2 regions of the Streptomyces armeniacus genome follow, and region 1 is predicted to be linked to the other one. Evidence: riboswitches for the same ligand, from Rfam matches in the RefSeq annotation. Region 1 holds a riboswitch; the other holds the start of a gene.

Region 1 (7,589 bases):
CTCGCCGCTGCCCGTGCTGCCGCTGTCCGTGCCCGCGCCGGTGCCGGTGTCGGCTCGAGTGCCGCCGTCACCCGCGCCGAAGTAGCCGCGGGCGCTCAGCTCGCCGACCGCCTTGCCCATGAGCACCACCTGACTGGTGCGGTCGCCGCCGGGCTTCAGCAGTACGGGATTCATCAGCGCGCTCGGCTCGACGCGCGCCGCCGCGGCCTGCATGGCCTGGGCGCGGCCGATCTCGGCACCGTCCCGGGTGACGTACGAGTTGAGCGACATGTTCTGCGCCTTGAACGGCGCGACCTTCACACCCTGCCGCGCCAGCCAGCGGCAGATCCCGGCCGTGACCACGCTCTTGCCCGCGTCGGACGTGGTGCCCGCGACGAGCAGCCCTCCGGTCATCGGTGCCCCCTCCTCTGGTGTGGTCCGGTCTTCCGGTGTGGTCCGCCTGCCGAGGCGGCCCCGCCGGCAGCGGGCGTCGTACGCGCGGCAAGGGTGACGGCGAGCGCGCACGCGCTGACGCGCCGGGACAGCCGTACGGCGCGCGCGATGTCGCCCGGTACGGGCGTGCGCCCGGGAGCGTTGAGCACCGGACGGTGCTCGATTCGGCCTCCGTACGAGAGCGTTCCGCCCAGCCGTACGCCCAGCGCACCCGCGAACGCGGCTTCCACCGGGCCCGCGTTGGGGCTCGGATGCGCGCGGGCGTCCGTACGCCAGGCAAGTGCCGCGCCGCGCGGGTCCGGCCCGGCCAGCGTGGCGAGGGCCGCCGTCAGCCGGGAGCCCGGCCAGCCGAGCACGTCGTCCAGCCGGGCGGCGGCCCAGCCGAACCGCCGGTACGCGGGCGACTTGTGGCCGACCATCGCGTCCAGCGTGTTCGCCGCACGGAACGCGGCCATCCCCGGCACTCCGGCGACGGCGCCCCAGACGAGGGCGCCCACGACGGCGTCCGAGGTGTTCTCCGCGACGGATTCGACCACCGCGCGCGCGAGTCCGTCGGCGTCCAGCGCGTACGGGTCACGGCCGCACAGGCGGGGCAGGCGGCGGCGGGCTTCGTCGAGGTCGCCCGCCTCGAGTGCGGCGCCCACGGCGGCGGCCTCGCGGGCCAGCGACGTTCCGCCGAGTACGGCCCAGGTGACGGCGGCGGTCAGGACGGCGTGCGGGGCGGAGTGCGGGGCGTGCGGGGAGGACTGGGCGGGCGCGTCCGTGGCGTCCGCCCACCCGCCGCAGGCGTGCGGCGGGTGGGCGTCCGGCCGTCCGTCCGCACGTACGCCCGCCCGCACGCCGCCCCGTACGAGCGCGGTCGCGGCCGCTGCCGCCGCGGTGACGCCGCCGACGCACAGCGCCGTGTGCAGCGCTCCGGCGCCGCGGTGGTCGCGCCACAGCGCGCGTTCGACCCGCCCCGCGGCCCGGCCGAAGGCCGCGACGGGGTGGCCGCGCCGCGGGTCGGCGAGCAGCAGGTCGGTGAGATAGCCGAGGACCGCGCCGTACGTGTGGGCGCGTGCAGTCCGCACCGCTCAGCGCACGGTGGTGGCGGGACGGGACCCGGGCGGCGCCGCGCCGCGTCGGACGCGCGGAGCGGCACGGCGGCGGAGGCGGCTCGTGCCGCGAGAGGTAGCGGAATCAGGACCGGAAAAGCCACGCATGGCGTATGTCCTCACTCAGGGTCCTCGCCCTGGCTCGACGTGACCGGCGGCGAGAGTCTCCTGGCTCCCGGATCGGCGCCTCCCCCGGCCTTCCAGCCCGAACTGTGGGCCGTGACAACTGGGTTGGGGGAGCGCTCCCCGGTGACAGTGGCGGGACCGCGCCGGATTCGCACCGGCTTCCTCTCCTGCCGCCGTTTGGCAACGTTGGGCAGTCCACCACGTGCGCTATCGACCGTCAACTCGGCCTTGACCTGCGACGGGAGAGTGTGAGCAGACACACGGACAGCGGCACGGGCCGCCGCCCGTGCCGCGTGTGCGCGCCGTTCGGACCGCCCCGCGGGCGGTGCGGCCCAGGCCGTCTAGGCCGCGATGAGGTAGATGCCGTACGCCACCGCCGCGGCGCACAGACCGAAGCAGGCGTACGCGCCGGTGCGGGCCAGCACGGTGCTGCCGCCGCCCGACTTGTCCGCGGAGGAGCCGAGGATGCCGAGCGTGAACACTCCCACCAGGGCGACCGTCGCCCCCAGGCTGACGCCGAAGACCTGGCCGAGAGCGGCCCAGTCGATGTCCATAGCTGAGTCCTTCGAGAGAGGCGGGGAGGGGCGTAGCGGTCAGGTGCGGCTGGCGGCCGGTGAACCGGCCGGCTGCGAAGCGGAACCGGAACCGGAAGTGGAACTGGATGCCTGCTGCCGGGGGATGCCGCCATCGGCGGCGCCGGACGGCGCTGCTCCCGAGGTCGCCGCTGCGGCTATGTCCTCGTCGTCGTCGGCCGCGCCGCTCTCGGCCATCGCCACCGCGTGTCCGTCGGCGGCGTGCCCCGAGGGCTCGTCCGCACCGGCGTCCGTACCGGCGTCCGCACGCGCTTCCGTACGGCCCTCCGCGGGATCTTCCGCGGACACCTCGGCACGCTCCTCCGCGTGCGCACCGTCCGCCTGCCGTCCGTCCGTACGCGCGGCCACCGGGGGCGGCGGCGCGACGGACCGCAGGGCCGCGGTGACGATGCCGGCCGGTTCGGCCGCGGCGTCGCTCTGCGGCGCGGCGGTGGGCACCTCGTTGACGTTGGTGTGATCGACCGGTTCGCGCCGCGACGCGAGCCAGATGGCGCCGCAGGCGACGACCGCGGCCACGGCGACCGCCGTCACGCCCCAGTCACCCTGCTCGGCCACGACCGTGGAGAAGGCGGCAACCAGCCCGGCGGCCGGGATGGTCAGCCCCCAGCCGGCCACCATGCGGCCCGCCGTCGACCAGCGCACGATGCCGCCCTTGCGGCCGAGCCCGGAGCCCATGACGGCGCCGGAGCAGACGTGCGTGGTGGAGAGGGAGAAGCCGATGTGCGAGGACGCCAGGATCGTCGCGGCGGCGCTGGTCTGTGCGGCGAAGCCCTGCGGCGGCTGGATGTCGGTGATGCCCTTGCCCATCGTGCGGATGATCCGCCAGCCGCCGAGGTAGGTGCCGAGCGCGATGGCGACACCGGCCGAGACGACGACCCAGAGCGGCGGATCGGCGTCCGCGCCGAGCGCGCCGCCGGAGATCAGGGCGAGGGTGATGACGCCCATGGTCTTCTGCGCGTCGTTCGTGCCGTGCGCGAGGGAGACCAGCGCGGCGGAGGTGATCTGCCCGGCGCGGTAACCCTTCGCGGTCTGCTGCTCGTCGGCGTTGCGCGTCATGCGGTACGACAGCCGGGTCGCGAAGAGCGCGGCCACACCGGCCACGAGCGGGGCGGCGAGCGCCGGGATGAGCACCTTCATGACGACGACTTCGCCGTTGACGGCGCCGAAGCCCACCGAGGCGACGGTGGCGCCGAGGAGACCGCCCATCAGGGCGTGCGACGAACTGGAGGGGAGGCCCGCCAGCCACGTCAGCATGTTCCAGAGGATCGCGCCGACCAGGGCGGCGAAGATCACTTCGGGTTTGATGCCCGAACCTTCGTCGATGAGTCCGGAGGAGATGGTCTTGGCGACCTCGACCGACACGAACGCGCCGATGAGGTTGAGGACCGCCGACATCGCCACCGCTGTCTTGGGTCTGAGTGCCCCGGTGGAGATGGTGGTGGCCATGGCGTTGGCCGTGTCGTGGAAGCCGTTCGTAAAGTCGAACACCAAGGCCGTGACGATCACGATCCCGATGAGAAGCGTGATGTGTTCCATTCACCCAGGCAATCAGTTCGAAGGTAAGTGACGTGGTGAACGTAAAGATCGTGGGTGAACGGGAGATGAACTGAGGCAGGCATCGGGGTGTCACTCCACGAGTCCTCTTGTGAGCACGCGACTACGTACTGTAACAGCTGCTGTTCCAGTGGTTCGGGCTACAGTGCGAGGCCGGAGGTGCGTATGCACGAGGAACAGGCGGAGGCCTGGCAGCAGTTGGTGGACACCGCCCGGAGGACGGTCGACGAGGGCCTCGTGGTGGGCACTTCGGGCAACGTCTCGGTGCGTGTCGGAGACGTCGTCCTGGTGACCCCGACGGGTGTCCCGTACCACCGTCTCGGCCCCGGCGACCTGTGCGCCGTGGACCTCGAAGGCCGTTCGGTGGCCGGGAAGTTGCGCCCGACGAGCGAGCTGCCCATGCACCTCGCCGTCTACCGCGCCTCGGACGCGACCGCCGTGGTGCACACCCACGCGGTGCACGCCACCGCCGTGTCCGCGCTCGTCGACGAACTCCCCGCCGTCCACTACATGACGGCCGCACTCGGCGGCCCCGTGCGCGTCGCGCCGTACGCCACCTACGGCAGCGACGAACTCGCCGCGCAGATGCTCCGTGCCCTCCGCGGACGCAGCGGCTGCCTGCTGCAGAACCACGGCACCATCACGTACGGCGCCGGCCTCGACCAGGCGTACGACCGCACCGCCCAACTGGAGTGGATGTGCCGCGTCTGGCTCACCGCCGCGTCGGTGCCCGGACGCACGCCCAGCCTGCTGTCACCGGAGGAGCTCGACCGCGTGGGCGTCAAACTGCGCGGATACGGGCAGCGGGGGGACTGAACGGCGCCATCCGTACGGGGGTGAACGCGGGCTCCGTACGGAGTCAGTCCGCCGTCCGCAGGGACTGAGATCGGCGTCCGTACGGGCTTCACCGCCGCCGTCCGTACGCGCCGCGCATCACCCGACCACCGTTCGCCACTGGTCGCGGCGCCGCTTGGGGCCGACACTGTGCAGGATGCGCCTGCAGACGACGGCGGCCGTGGCCGCCACCACCGCGCTGGGTGCCGTGGCCGCCGCGGCGGCGGCCGGACGGTACGCCGCCAACGCCGCCCTGCGGCCCGCACGGACACGCCGTGGCCGCCCGCCGGTGCCGGCGGGCTTCGCGGGTCCGCCGCTCACCGTGCACTCGTTCACCCACTGGTCGCCGGGCACGGCCGAAGAGGCGGGCGGCGACGCCCCCGAGGGCAACCCCGGCCCCGGGCACGCGGGCGACGCCGGACGCGCGGGCGACACCGGGCACATCGCGCTCACCCGCTCGTTCACCGCACAGCTCCCCGGCACGTACGGGCTGTCCGGGCGCGGCTGCCACGCCGTCGTCGGACCGGTGCTGGACGAGCCGCCCGAGGACACAGCGGCGGACACGGCCGTACGGCGGCTGGACCGCATCACGTACGGCGACCTGAAGCCCGGTACGAGGGTGCGGCTCACGCCGCTCGTCCACGTGGGCGATCCGCACGAGGCGCTGGGCATCGACCACGTCGAAGTGGACATCCCCGGTGAAAGCGGCGCCCTTCCCGGCTGGTTCGTGCCCGGTCACCGCGACACGTGGGTCATCACCGTGCACGGGCTCGGCGCCACCCTCGACCAGGCGCTGAACGTGCTGCCGTTCCTGCACGGGCAGCAGCTGCCCGTGCTCGCCCTCTCCTATCGCGGCGACCTCGGCGCGCCCAGCCCCTCCAACGGCGTCGGGCACCTCGGCGACTCCGAGTGGCGCGACGTGGACGCCGCCCTCCGCTACGCCGTGCGCTACGGCGCCGACCGCATCGTCCTGTACGGCTGGTCCACCGGCGCGTACATGGCGCTGCGCGCCGCCGCCAACTCGGCGCTCCGCCAGCACGTCAGCGGCCTCGTACTGGACTCGCCGGTGCTCGACCGCCGCGCCACACTCCGCGCGCTGGCCGTCGCCCGCGGCACACCGCGCGCGCTGCTGCCGCTGGCCGTACGGGCTGCGGAGGGCCGCGTCGGCCTGCGGTCGGAACGGCAGCCCGGCGAGCAGCCCGGTGAACTCCCTCCGTACCACGGCCAGGAGACGCACACCGGTCCCGAGCGGCCGGCCGTGCCCACCCTCCTCTTCCACGGCCCGGACGACACCATCGCCCCCTGGGCGTACTCCCGCGAACTGGCGAGCCGCCATCCGCACCTGGTCTCCGCGCACACCGTGCCGCACGCCCGGCACGCGGCGATGTGGAACGCCGACCCCGCCGCGTACGAGGAGGCGCTGCGCCGCTTCCTCACCTCCGTCATGTGACGCGACGTCCCTACGGCGTCTGGCGTACGGGCCGCGCAGCCCGTCGCGCACGCGGCCGCGCGCAGGCGGGGGAGCGCGCACACGCACGTGGCGGAGCACCCCGTGACTCCGGTGGTGCCCCGCTCAAGTGCGCCAGCGCGACCCCCGTTTGGGATTTTCGCCTCGCACCATGAAGACTGCTCCTGTGACGTCCCGTACACCGCGAGACACCCGCCTGCGCCTCGTCCCCCGACGGCCCATCGCCGCCGCGCGCCGTAGCGTGACCGCGGCCGCCCGCAGCCGGGCCTGGCCCGCGCACGGATCGTCCGCGCCCAGGCCGCCCGAGGGCACCCCCTCGCCCGCCGCGCTGGCGCGGCACGCCAGGGCCGTGCTCGGCAGCGCCGAGCGCATGGCCCGCTGGGTCGCCGACGAGCCGCCCACCAGCGGCGTGCCCACGCCCGAGGCCTTCGAACGTGCCGCCGCCGAACTCCGCCGCACCCCGGCACAGGTGCGCGGCGACTGGGACCGGGCCCGGCTCGCCGGGCTCGTCGAGGTGCACGGCGACACGGCACGGCCGGGCTGGCGGCTGCGCGCCTGGGAGCGCGACGACAGCGCCGTCCTGCGCGGCTGGGTCGCGCTGTTCGACGCCTGGTCGCTCGCCCGCCCGACTCCCGCCGACGCCGCCGACCCCGTACTGGTCGGGGAGGTCGTCGTCGCCATGCCGCAGCTCCTCTCGCTGCTGCACCTCTCCGCGGGCCCCGTCACGCTCCCCGCGCTGCACGACCTGCTGGCCCAGCGCATCACCGAGCTGCGCAGCGAACGCGAGTCGGGCGTGGACCTGCCCGACACCCCCGACCCGTCGCTGCCCGCCCTGCTCGGCTGGGCCCTCGACGGGCTCGCCTCGGTCGGCGCCCTGACCCGCTGCGACGCCCGCGACCCCGGCGAGGCCCGCGACGCACGCGAGCCCGCTGCCCGTACGACCCCCACCGCCGCGCTCACCCCGCTCGGGAACTGGGCCGTCTGGACCAAGCTGGAACAGATCTGCGTGGCCGCCCAGAGCCCCGCCGGGAACATCGAGCAGTCCGCCGAGGACATGCTGCGCGGCTGCGCCCAGCTCACGCCCGGCCCGTCCCGCGCCGAGTGCCGCGCCTGGCTCGCCGCCCGGCCCACCGGCCCCGCCGTCACCGAACTGCTCGAGGCCGCCCGCGGCGAGGACGCCCTGATCCGCGGGCTCGCCTTCGAGGCGCTGCGGGTCGTCGGCGCCCCGGCCGAACCCGACGTACGGGCGGCGGCCGACGAGCCGACGCTCCGCCCGTACGCGCTGCTCTGGCTGGCCGAACTGGACGGCGCCGACCCGGAGGAGCTGGCCGGCGGCGCGTCCGGCGTGCTCACCCGCGAGGAGGCCACCTGGCTGTGGGTGGACACGGCGGCGGCCGTCACCGACCACGGCGAGGGGCGGCTGCTGGTCGACCACCTCGACACCGCCGTACAGGGCTCCGTACCGGACCTGCTGGACGAGGTACGGGC
Region 2 (7,589 bases), 3.7 Mb from region 1:
CGGCCGCGCCGTCGCCCGCCGCTCAGAAGTCGTCGTCGAAGGAGACCGATCCCTCGACGGCGACCTGGTACGCGGAGGCGCGCCGCTCGAAGAAGTTGGTCAGCTCCTGGACGTTCTGCAGCTCCATGAAGGAGAACGGGTTCCGCGCGCCGTAACGGGCCGCGAAGCCCAGCCGTACGAGGCGCTGGTCCGCGACCGCCCGCAGATAGTCGCGCATCGACCCGGTGTTCATGCCCGGCAGGCCCTCCCCGCACAGGTCGCGCGCGAACTGCAGCTCCGCCTCCACCGCCTCGTCGAGCATCGCCGCGACCTCCGCCTCCAGGGCGTCGTCGAACAGCTCCGGCTCCTCGGCGCGGACCGTGTCCACCACGTCGAAGGCGAACGACATGTGCATCGACTCGTCGCGGAACACCCAGTTGGTGCCGGTGGCCAGGCCGTGCAGCAGGCCGCGGGAGCGGAACCAGTAGACGTACGCGAACGCGCCGTAGAAGAACAGCCCTTCGATGCACGCGGCGAAGCAGATCAGGTTCAGCAGGAAGCGCCGCCGGTCGGCACGTGACTCCAGGCGGCCGCTCCTCGCCACCCCCTCGCCCTCCTCCAGCGCGGCCATCCAGCGGAAGCAGAACTGCGCCTTCTCGCGGATGGACGGGATGTTCTCCACCGCCGCGAACGCCTCGGCACGCTCGTCCGGATCGGGCAGATACGTGTCCAGCAGCGTCAGATAGAACTGGACGTGCACGGCCTCCTCGAACAGCTGCCGGGACAGATACAGCCGCGCCTCGGGGGAGTTGATGTGCTTGTACAGCGACAGCACCACGTTGTTCGCCACGATCGAGTCACCGGTGGCGAAGAAGGCCACGAGACGGCTGATCATGTGCTGCTCGCCCGGTGAGAGCCGGGCGAGATCGGCGACGTCGGAGTGGAGGTCGACCTCCTCCACGGTCCAGGTGTTCTTGATGGCGTCGCGGTAGCGGTCGTAGAACTCCGGATACCGCATCGGGCGCAGGGTCAGCTCGAAGCCCGGGTCGAGGAGGTTCTTGGGACGGGCCGGTTCCGGGTGTGCTGTGGTCGTCACTGGCATGCCTCGCAGGACTCGGGGTTCTCCAGGGAGCAGGCGGCCGCGTCGTCTTGGGGCGCGGCTGTGGTCGGGTTCGCGGCCGTGCCGCCCGCCGCCCGCGCGATCCGGGTCGCCGGGCGCGAGCGCAGGTAGTACGTGGTCTTGATGCCGCTCCGCCATGCGTACGCGTACATCGAGCTGAGCTTCCCGATGGTCGGCGAGCTCAGGAACAGGTTCAGCGACTGGCTCTGGTCCAGATACGGCGTGCGCGCCGCCGCCATGTCGATCAGCGCGCGCTGCGGGATCTCCCACGCGGTGCGGTACAGCGCGCGTACGTCGTCCGGGATGCCGTCCAGCTCCTGCACCGAGCCGCTGCTCTCGCGCAGCGCGTCCCGGGTCCGCTCGTCCCAGCGCCCGAGCCGCTTCAGCTCCGCCACCAGATAGGCGTTCACCTGGAGGAACTCGCCGCTCAGGGTCTCCCGCTTGAAGAGGTTCGACACCTGCGGCTCGATGCACTCGTACACGCCCGCGATCGAGGCGATTGTCGCCGTCGGCGCGATGGCGAGCAGCAGGGCGTTGCGCAGGCCGGTGCGGGCGACGCGCTCGCGCAGCGCCGACCAGCGCTCGGGCCAGGCCGGTACGGCGTCGGGGTAGTGGTCGGGGTGCAGCACGCCGCGTGCCGTACGGGTCGACTCCCAGGCGGGCAGCGGGCCGTGCCGCTCGGCGAGCGCGGCGGACGCCTCGTACGCGGCGAGCATGATCCGTTCGGAGACACGGGTGGACAGCTCCCGCGCCTCCGGCGAGTCGAACGGGAGCCGCAGCCGGAAGAAGACGTCCTGCAGGCCCATCAGGCCCAGACCGACCGGGCGCCAGCGGGAGTTGGAGGCCGCGGCCTGGGGGGTCGGGTAGTAGTTGACGTCGACGACGCGGTCGAGGAAGGTCACGGCGGTGCGGACGGTGGCGTCCAGCCGCTCCCAGTCCAGCGTGCCGTCGTCGTGCAGATGGGCTGCGAGGTTGACGGAACCGAGGTTGCAGACGGCCGTCTCGCCGTCGTCCGTCACCTCCAGGATCTCGGTGCAGAGGTTCGAGGAGTGCACGACGTGGCCGGGCTCCGCCGTCTGGTTGGCGGTGCGGTTGGAGGTGTCCTTGAAGGTCATCCAGCCGTTGCCGGTCTGCGCGAGCGTGCGCATCATCCGCGAGTACAACTCACGCGCGGGCACGGTCCGTACGGCCAGGCCCGCGGCCTCCGCACGGCGGTAGGCGGCGTCGAAGGCGTCGCCCCACAGGTCCGTCAGCTCCGGTGTGTCCGAGGGCGAGAACAGCGACCAGCCGGCGTCCGCCTCGACCCGGCGCATGAACTCGTCGGGGATCCAGTGGGCAAGGTTGAGGTGGTGCGTACGGCGTGCCTCCTCGCCGGTGCTGTCGCGCAGCTCGAGGAACTCCTCCAGGTCCGCGTGCCACGTCTCCAGATAGACGCAGGCCGCGCCCTTGCGCCTGCCGCCCTGGTGCACGGCGGCGACGGAGGAGTCGAGGGTGCGCAGGAACGGGACGATCCCGTTCGAGAGCCCGTTGGTGCCGCGGATCAGCGAACCCCGCCCGCGGATACGGGAGTACGACAGGCCGATGCCGCCCGCGTGCTTCGAGAGCCGGGCGACCTGGCCGTAGCGCTCGTAGACGGAGTCGAGGTCGTCCAGCGGGGAGTCCAGCAGATAGCAGGACGACATCTGCGGGTGCCGGGTGCCGGAGTTGAAGAGGGTGGGGGAGGAGGGCAGATAGGCGAGGGTGCTGGTGAGCCGGTACAACTCGGCGACCTCGGTGAGCGCCTCCTCGCCGTCGTCCGCGGCGAGTCCGCAGGCCACACGGAGCAGGAAGTGCTGCGGGGTCTCGATGACGCGGCGGGTGACGGGGTGCCGGAGCAGATAGCGGGTGTGGACGGTGCGCAGCCCGAAGTACCCGAGGCGGTCGTCCGCGCCGTCCGCCTGGGCCGCCGCGACGAGCGCGTCCAGCCGCGCCGCGTGCGTACGGACGAACGCCGCGGTGCCGTCCGCGATCAGCCCCTCGCGGTGCCCGGTCGCGACCGAGGCCGAGAACGAGTGCGCGCCCTGGCCGGCCGCCTCCTCCCGTACGGCGAGGGTGAGGAGCCGGGCGGCGAGCCGTGAGTACGCCGGCTCCTCGCCGATCAGGCCGGCGGCGGCCTCCGTCGCGAGGGAGCGCAGCTCCGCGTCGTCGGAGCCCGGGTGGCGGCCCCGCAGCGCGGCGGCGGCGACCCGGTGCGGGTCGGTGGCGGGGAGGTCGGCGGCGAGGCCGGTGAGGAGCCGGGTCAGCGCCGCAGCGCCGGGGTCCGTACGGGCGGCGGGTGGTGCGCTCGGCGCAGTGGCGGCTGCGGCGGCTGGTGCGGTGGTCACAGGACGTGCTCTCCCTCGCTCGGCCGGAGCCACGGGGAAGCGGTGCGCGCGGGCGCGACGCGGCAGCCGGGCAGCACGGCACGGCTCCGCTCGCGTCCACCGGCCCAAATCCACGAAGCCCGGGACGTGTACGACGCCGTCGGCAGGTGCTCGGGCTCGGCAGGGCCGTACGCGGTGCCGCGTCAGCCCGTGCCACACCGTTGCGGGTCAGCTCCGGATTCGCACCGGATTCCCCTGCGGCGACAGCAGGCCCCACCATACATGTGGTGGCGCTCCATGCGAGCACCCCAATATGTTGTGCCGGACGCCGTGTTGAGTCTTTTGGCGGCCCAGCGCCGTGCTCAGCCCGACGGCGGCAGGTCCACGGTGAACGTCCACAGGGTGAGGTCCGGTATCGGCTGCCAGTCGCGCTCCGGGGTCCGGCGGAAGCCCAGCCGCTCGTACAGCCGGTGCGCCGCGGCCATCTGCGGCTGGCTGGACAGGACGACCCGGTGCAGCCCGAGCGCCCGCGCCCGCGCGAGGCACTCGCGCACCAGGGCCTCGCCTGCTCCGCGGCCGCGCCCCTCCGGCCGTACGGCCAGCATCCGGAACTCGCCCTCGCCGGGCCCGGCTATGTCCGCGTACTGCCCGCCGTCCCCCACGAACGCCACCGCGCCCAGCACCAGCGGCCGCACGCCCGGCCCCGCGCGCTCGGCGGCCACCAGCACCTCCGAGTGCTCCGCGCGGCGGCGGGCGTCACGCAGCTCGGCCAGATATCCGTCCGCCTCGCCGAACGCGAGCAGACCGTCCCCGAGATACGCCTGCGCGGTCAGCTCTCCGACCTCGTCGAGCTCGTCGACCCGGGCCGGCCTGATCGTGATGTCCATGGAGCCAAGCATGCAGCACCCCACTGACAGCGGGCCGTCAGTGGGGTGCGGAGCCGACGCCTCCGGCCGGAGGCGCCGGTACCGTTCTCAGCCGGTCAGGGCGCCTTGGCGACCGGCGGCAGCTTCTCCTGCACGCCCGGGTCGCCCGCGTCCGCGGTGTAGTCGCCGGGCGAGGTCTCGTCGACGCCGTCCGGCGCGTTGAGCGCCCGCAGGACGAACGTCAGGACCAGTGTCACCAGCAGGTTGAGCACGAAGGCCGTCAGCCCGATGTAGCCGATCTCGCCGATGAGCGGGATGGTGTCGTTGCTGCCGCCGAAGTGCTTCTGCGTGGGGCTCTCGACGTAGTACGCCGCGATCGTCCCGTAGAGCATGCCCACGGCCCAGCCCGCCAGCAGCGCCCAGCGGTGGAACCACCGTGTGAAGAGGCCGCCGACGAGCGCCGGCATCGTCTGGACGATCCAGATGCCGCCCAGCAGCTGGAAGTTGATCGCGGTGGTCTTGTCCATGGTGAGGACGAAGACCAGCGCGCCGACCTTCACCAGCAGCGAGGTGATCTTGGAGACCTGGGCCTCCCGCGCCGGGGTGGCGTCCGGCCTGAAGAAGTCGCGGTAGATGTTGCGCGTGAACAGGTTCGCGGCCGCGATCGACATGATGGCCGCCGGGACCAGCGCGCCGATCCCGATCGCCGCGAAGGCGACGCCGGCGAACCAGGCCGGGAACATGTTCTCGAACAGCTGCGGCACGATCAGCTGCCCGTTCTCCACCTCGATGCCGGCCGCGATGCCCATGAAGCCGAGCAGCGCGAGCATCCCCAGCATCAGCGAGTACAGCGGCAGGATCGTCGTGTTGCGGCGGATGACATTGCGGCTGCGACTGGACAGCGTCGCCGTGATGGCGTGCGGATACATGAACAGCGCGAGCGCGGAGCCCAGCGCCAGCGTCGCGTACGCCCAGTGCGCGTCCGGCCCGGTCACCAGCGAGCCGCCGGTCTCCGAGAACTTCTCCTCGGCGCTGCTGAAGATCTCGTCGAAGCCGCCGAGTTCGACCGGGATGTAGACGATCGCCACGATGATCACGATGTAGATCAGCGCGTCCTTCACGAACGCGATGAGCGCGGGCGCCCGCAGCCCGGAGGAGTACGTGTACGCCGCCAGCACGCCGAACGCGATCAGCAGCGGCAGGTCCTTCACGAACCAGTGCGTCGATTCCCCGCCGCCGACGCCCATCACGTCCAGCACCGCCTGGATGCCGACGAGTTGCAGCGCGATGTACGGCATCGTCGCCAGGATGCCGGTGAGGGCGACCGCGAGGGAGAGCCCGCGGGAGCCGAACCGGCCCTTCACGAAGTCCGAGGTGGTCACGTAGCCGTGGCGGTGCGAGACCGACCAGAGGCGGGGCAGGAAGGTGAAGATCAGCGGGTAGACGAGGATCGTGTACGGCACCGCGAAGAAGCCCGCCGCGCCCGCCGCGTAGATCGCCGCCGGGACGGCCACGAAGGTGTACGCCGTGTACAGGTCGCCGCCGAGCAGGAACCAGGTGATCCAGGTGCCGAAGCTCCGGCCGCCCAGGCCCCATTCGTCGAGATTGTCCGCCACCGCCGCCTTGCGCCAGCGCGCGGCGAGGAAGCCCATCACGGTGACCAGGGCGAAGAAGAAGATGAAGACCGCGAGCGCGATTCCGTTGACGCCGTCGTTCACTGCTGCTCACCGCCCTCGCGAGCACGCCTGGCGGCCTTCTCGCGGCGCACCAGCACGTACGCGACGCAGGTCAGCGCCGTGGACAGGGGCACCCACAGCATCTGGTACCAGTAGAAGAACGGGATGCCGATGAACTTCGGATCCACGCTGTCGTACGAGCCGACCCAGAGCATCGCGACGAACGGAGCGAGCAGGCAGAGGCCGATCACCACGCGCGCGGGCGTGATCACCGGCTCGCCTGCTGCCTTATCGGGTGGTGACATGAGGCGCTCCGTCTCTGGCTGGGTGATCTCTGCGGGCTGCGCAGGAAATCTAGCCACGGCGGGGTCTCGCGTCACTACCCCACGGGATAACGGACCGGCCACACCACCGCCGGTCAGCGGCCCGTACGGGCAGTCCGGAACGCCGGCTCGTACGGGCGCGGGGCGTGCGCCCGTACGACCGCGGTGGCGCCGTACGTCAGCGGCGCGGGCGTTGGAGGGTGGCCACGAACTTGTAGCGGTCGCCGCGGTAGACCGACCGGACCCACTCCACCGGTTCGCCCTCGCTGTCCTGGGAGTGCCGGGACAGCATCAGCATCGGCAGCCCGACGTCGGTGGCCAGCAGCCCGGCCTCGCGCGGCGTGGCCAGCGAGGTCTCGATCGTCTCCTCCGCCTCGGCGAGGTGGACGTCGTACACCTCGGCGAGCGCGGTGTAGAGCGAGGTGTACTTGACGAGGCTGCGGCGCAGTGCCGGGAAGCGCTTCTGGGACAGGTGCGTCGTCTCGATCGCCATCGGCTCGCCGCTGGCCAGCCGCAGCCGTTCGATGCGCAGCACGCGGCCGCCGGTCGGGATGTCGAGCAGGCCGGCGAGCCGGTCGTCCGCGGTGATGTAGCCGATGTCCAGCAGCTGCGAGGTGGGTTCGAGGCCCTGGGCGCGCATGTCCTCGGTGTACGAGGTGAGTTGCAGCGCCTGCGAGACCTTGGGCTTGGCGACGAACGTGCCCTTGCCCTGGATGCGCTCCAGCCGCCCCTCGACGACGAGTTCCTGGAGGGCCTGGCGCACGGTCGTACGGGAGGTGTCGAACTCGCTGGCCAGCGTGCGTTCGGGAGGTACCGGCGTGCCGGGCGGCATCGTCTCGGTCATCTCCAGCAGATGCCGCTTCAGGCGGTAGTACTTGGGCACGCGTGCGGTGCGCGGGGCGGCGTTGCCGTTCCCGCTCGCGGCTTCCCCCGTGCCCGCGCTGTTGGTGCCGGCCGCCGTGGCCGCAACCCCGTCGGTGCTCATGGCACGCCTTCCCGGCTCGTGTCGTGCTGCCGTCACCGGCTCCTCCGTGTACGTAGCGGCTCACATCGTGGCACGAGCCCGGCCTGGGAGTGCGTCCCAGCTCAGATGTCGTTCCGGTAACGGAAACGACTGCGAGCTTTATACACCGTTGACACCCCTATAGGTCTAGGCCAAGCTGCGGGAACTGGTCTAAACCATTAAAGACCAATCCCGGTCCCACGGGCAGTACGCGACGTATGTCTTCGTATGTCTTCGGTTGTTCATCTCGTTGGGCGGGGGGTTCGGGCGTCCCTTGAGG

Evidence for each region. Region 1 has a riboswitch for cobalamin ahead of DVA86_RS17480 (cobalamin biosynthesis protein). Riboswitches for the same ligand answer to the same signal wherever they lie in the genome.
Region 2: another riboswitch for cobalamin. It lies ahead of DVA86_RS01450 (ribonucleoside-diphosphate reductase subunit alpha); the one in region 1 lies ahead of DVA86_RS17480 (cobalamin biosynthesis protein).

The regions. Positions count from the first base shown of each region.
Region 1 is NZ_CP031320.1:4,057,301-4,064,889, forward strand. Features, by position in the region: gene DVA86_RS17475 (cobyric acid synthase) at 1-393, opposite strand, end outside; gene DVA86_RS17480 (cobalamin biosynthesis protein) at 390-1,502, opposite strand; cobalamin riboswitch at 1,688-1,817, opposite strand; gene DVA86_RS17485 (hypothetical protein) at 1,994-2,206, opposite strand; partial or broken gene DVA86_RS17490 (anion permease) at 2,585-3,781, opposite strand; gene DVA86_RS17495 (class II aldolase/adducin family protein) at 3,965-4,615, shown strand; gene DVA86_RS17500 (alpha/beta hydrolase) at 4,791-6,083, shown strand; gene DVA86_RS17505 (hypothetical protein) at 6,268-7,589, shown strand, end outside.
Region 2 is NZ_CP031320.1:329,897-337,485, reverse strand. Features, by position in the region: gene DVA86_RS01455 (ribonucleotide-diphosphate reductase subunit beta) at 23-1,081, opposite strand; gene DVA86_RS01450 (ribonucleoside-diphosphate reductase subunit alpha) at 1,072-3,462, opposite strand; cobalamin riboswitch at 3,587-3,737, opposite strand; gene DVA86_RS01445 (GNAT family N-acetyltransferase) at 3,804-4,328, opposite strand; gene mctP (monocarboxylate uptake permease MctP) at 4,424-6,025, opposite strand; gene DVA86_RS01435 (DUF3311 domain-containing protein) at 6,022-6,288, opposite strand; gene DVA86_RS01430 (GntR family transcriptional regulator) at 6,485-7,291, opposite strand.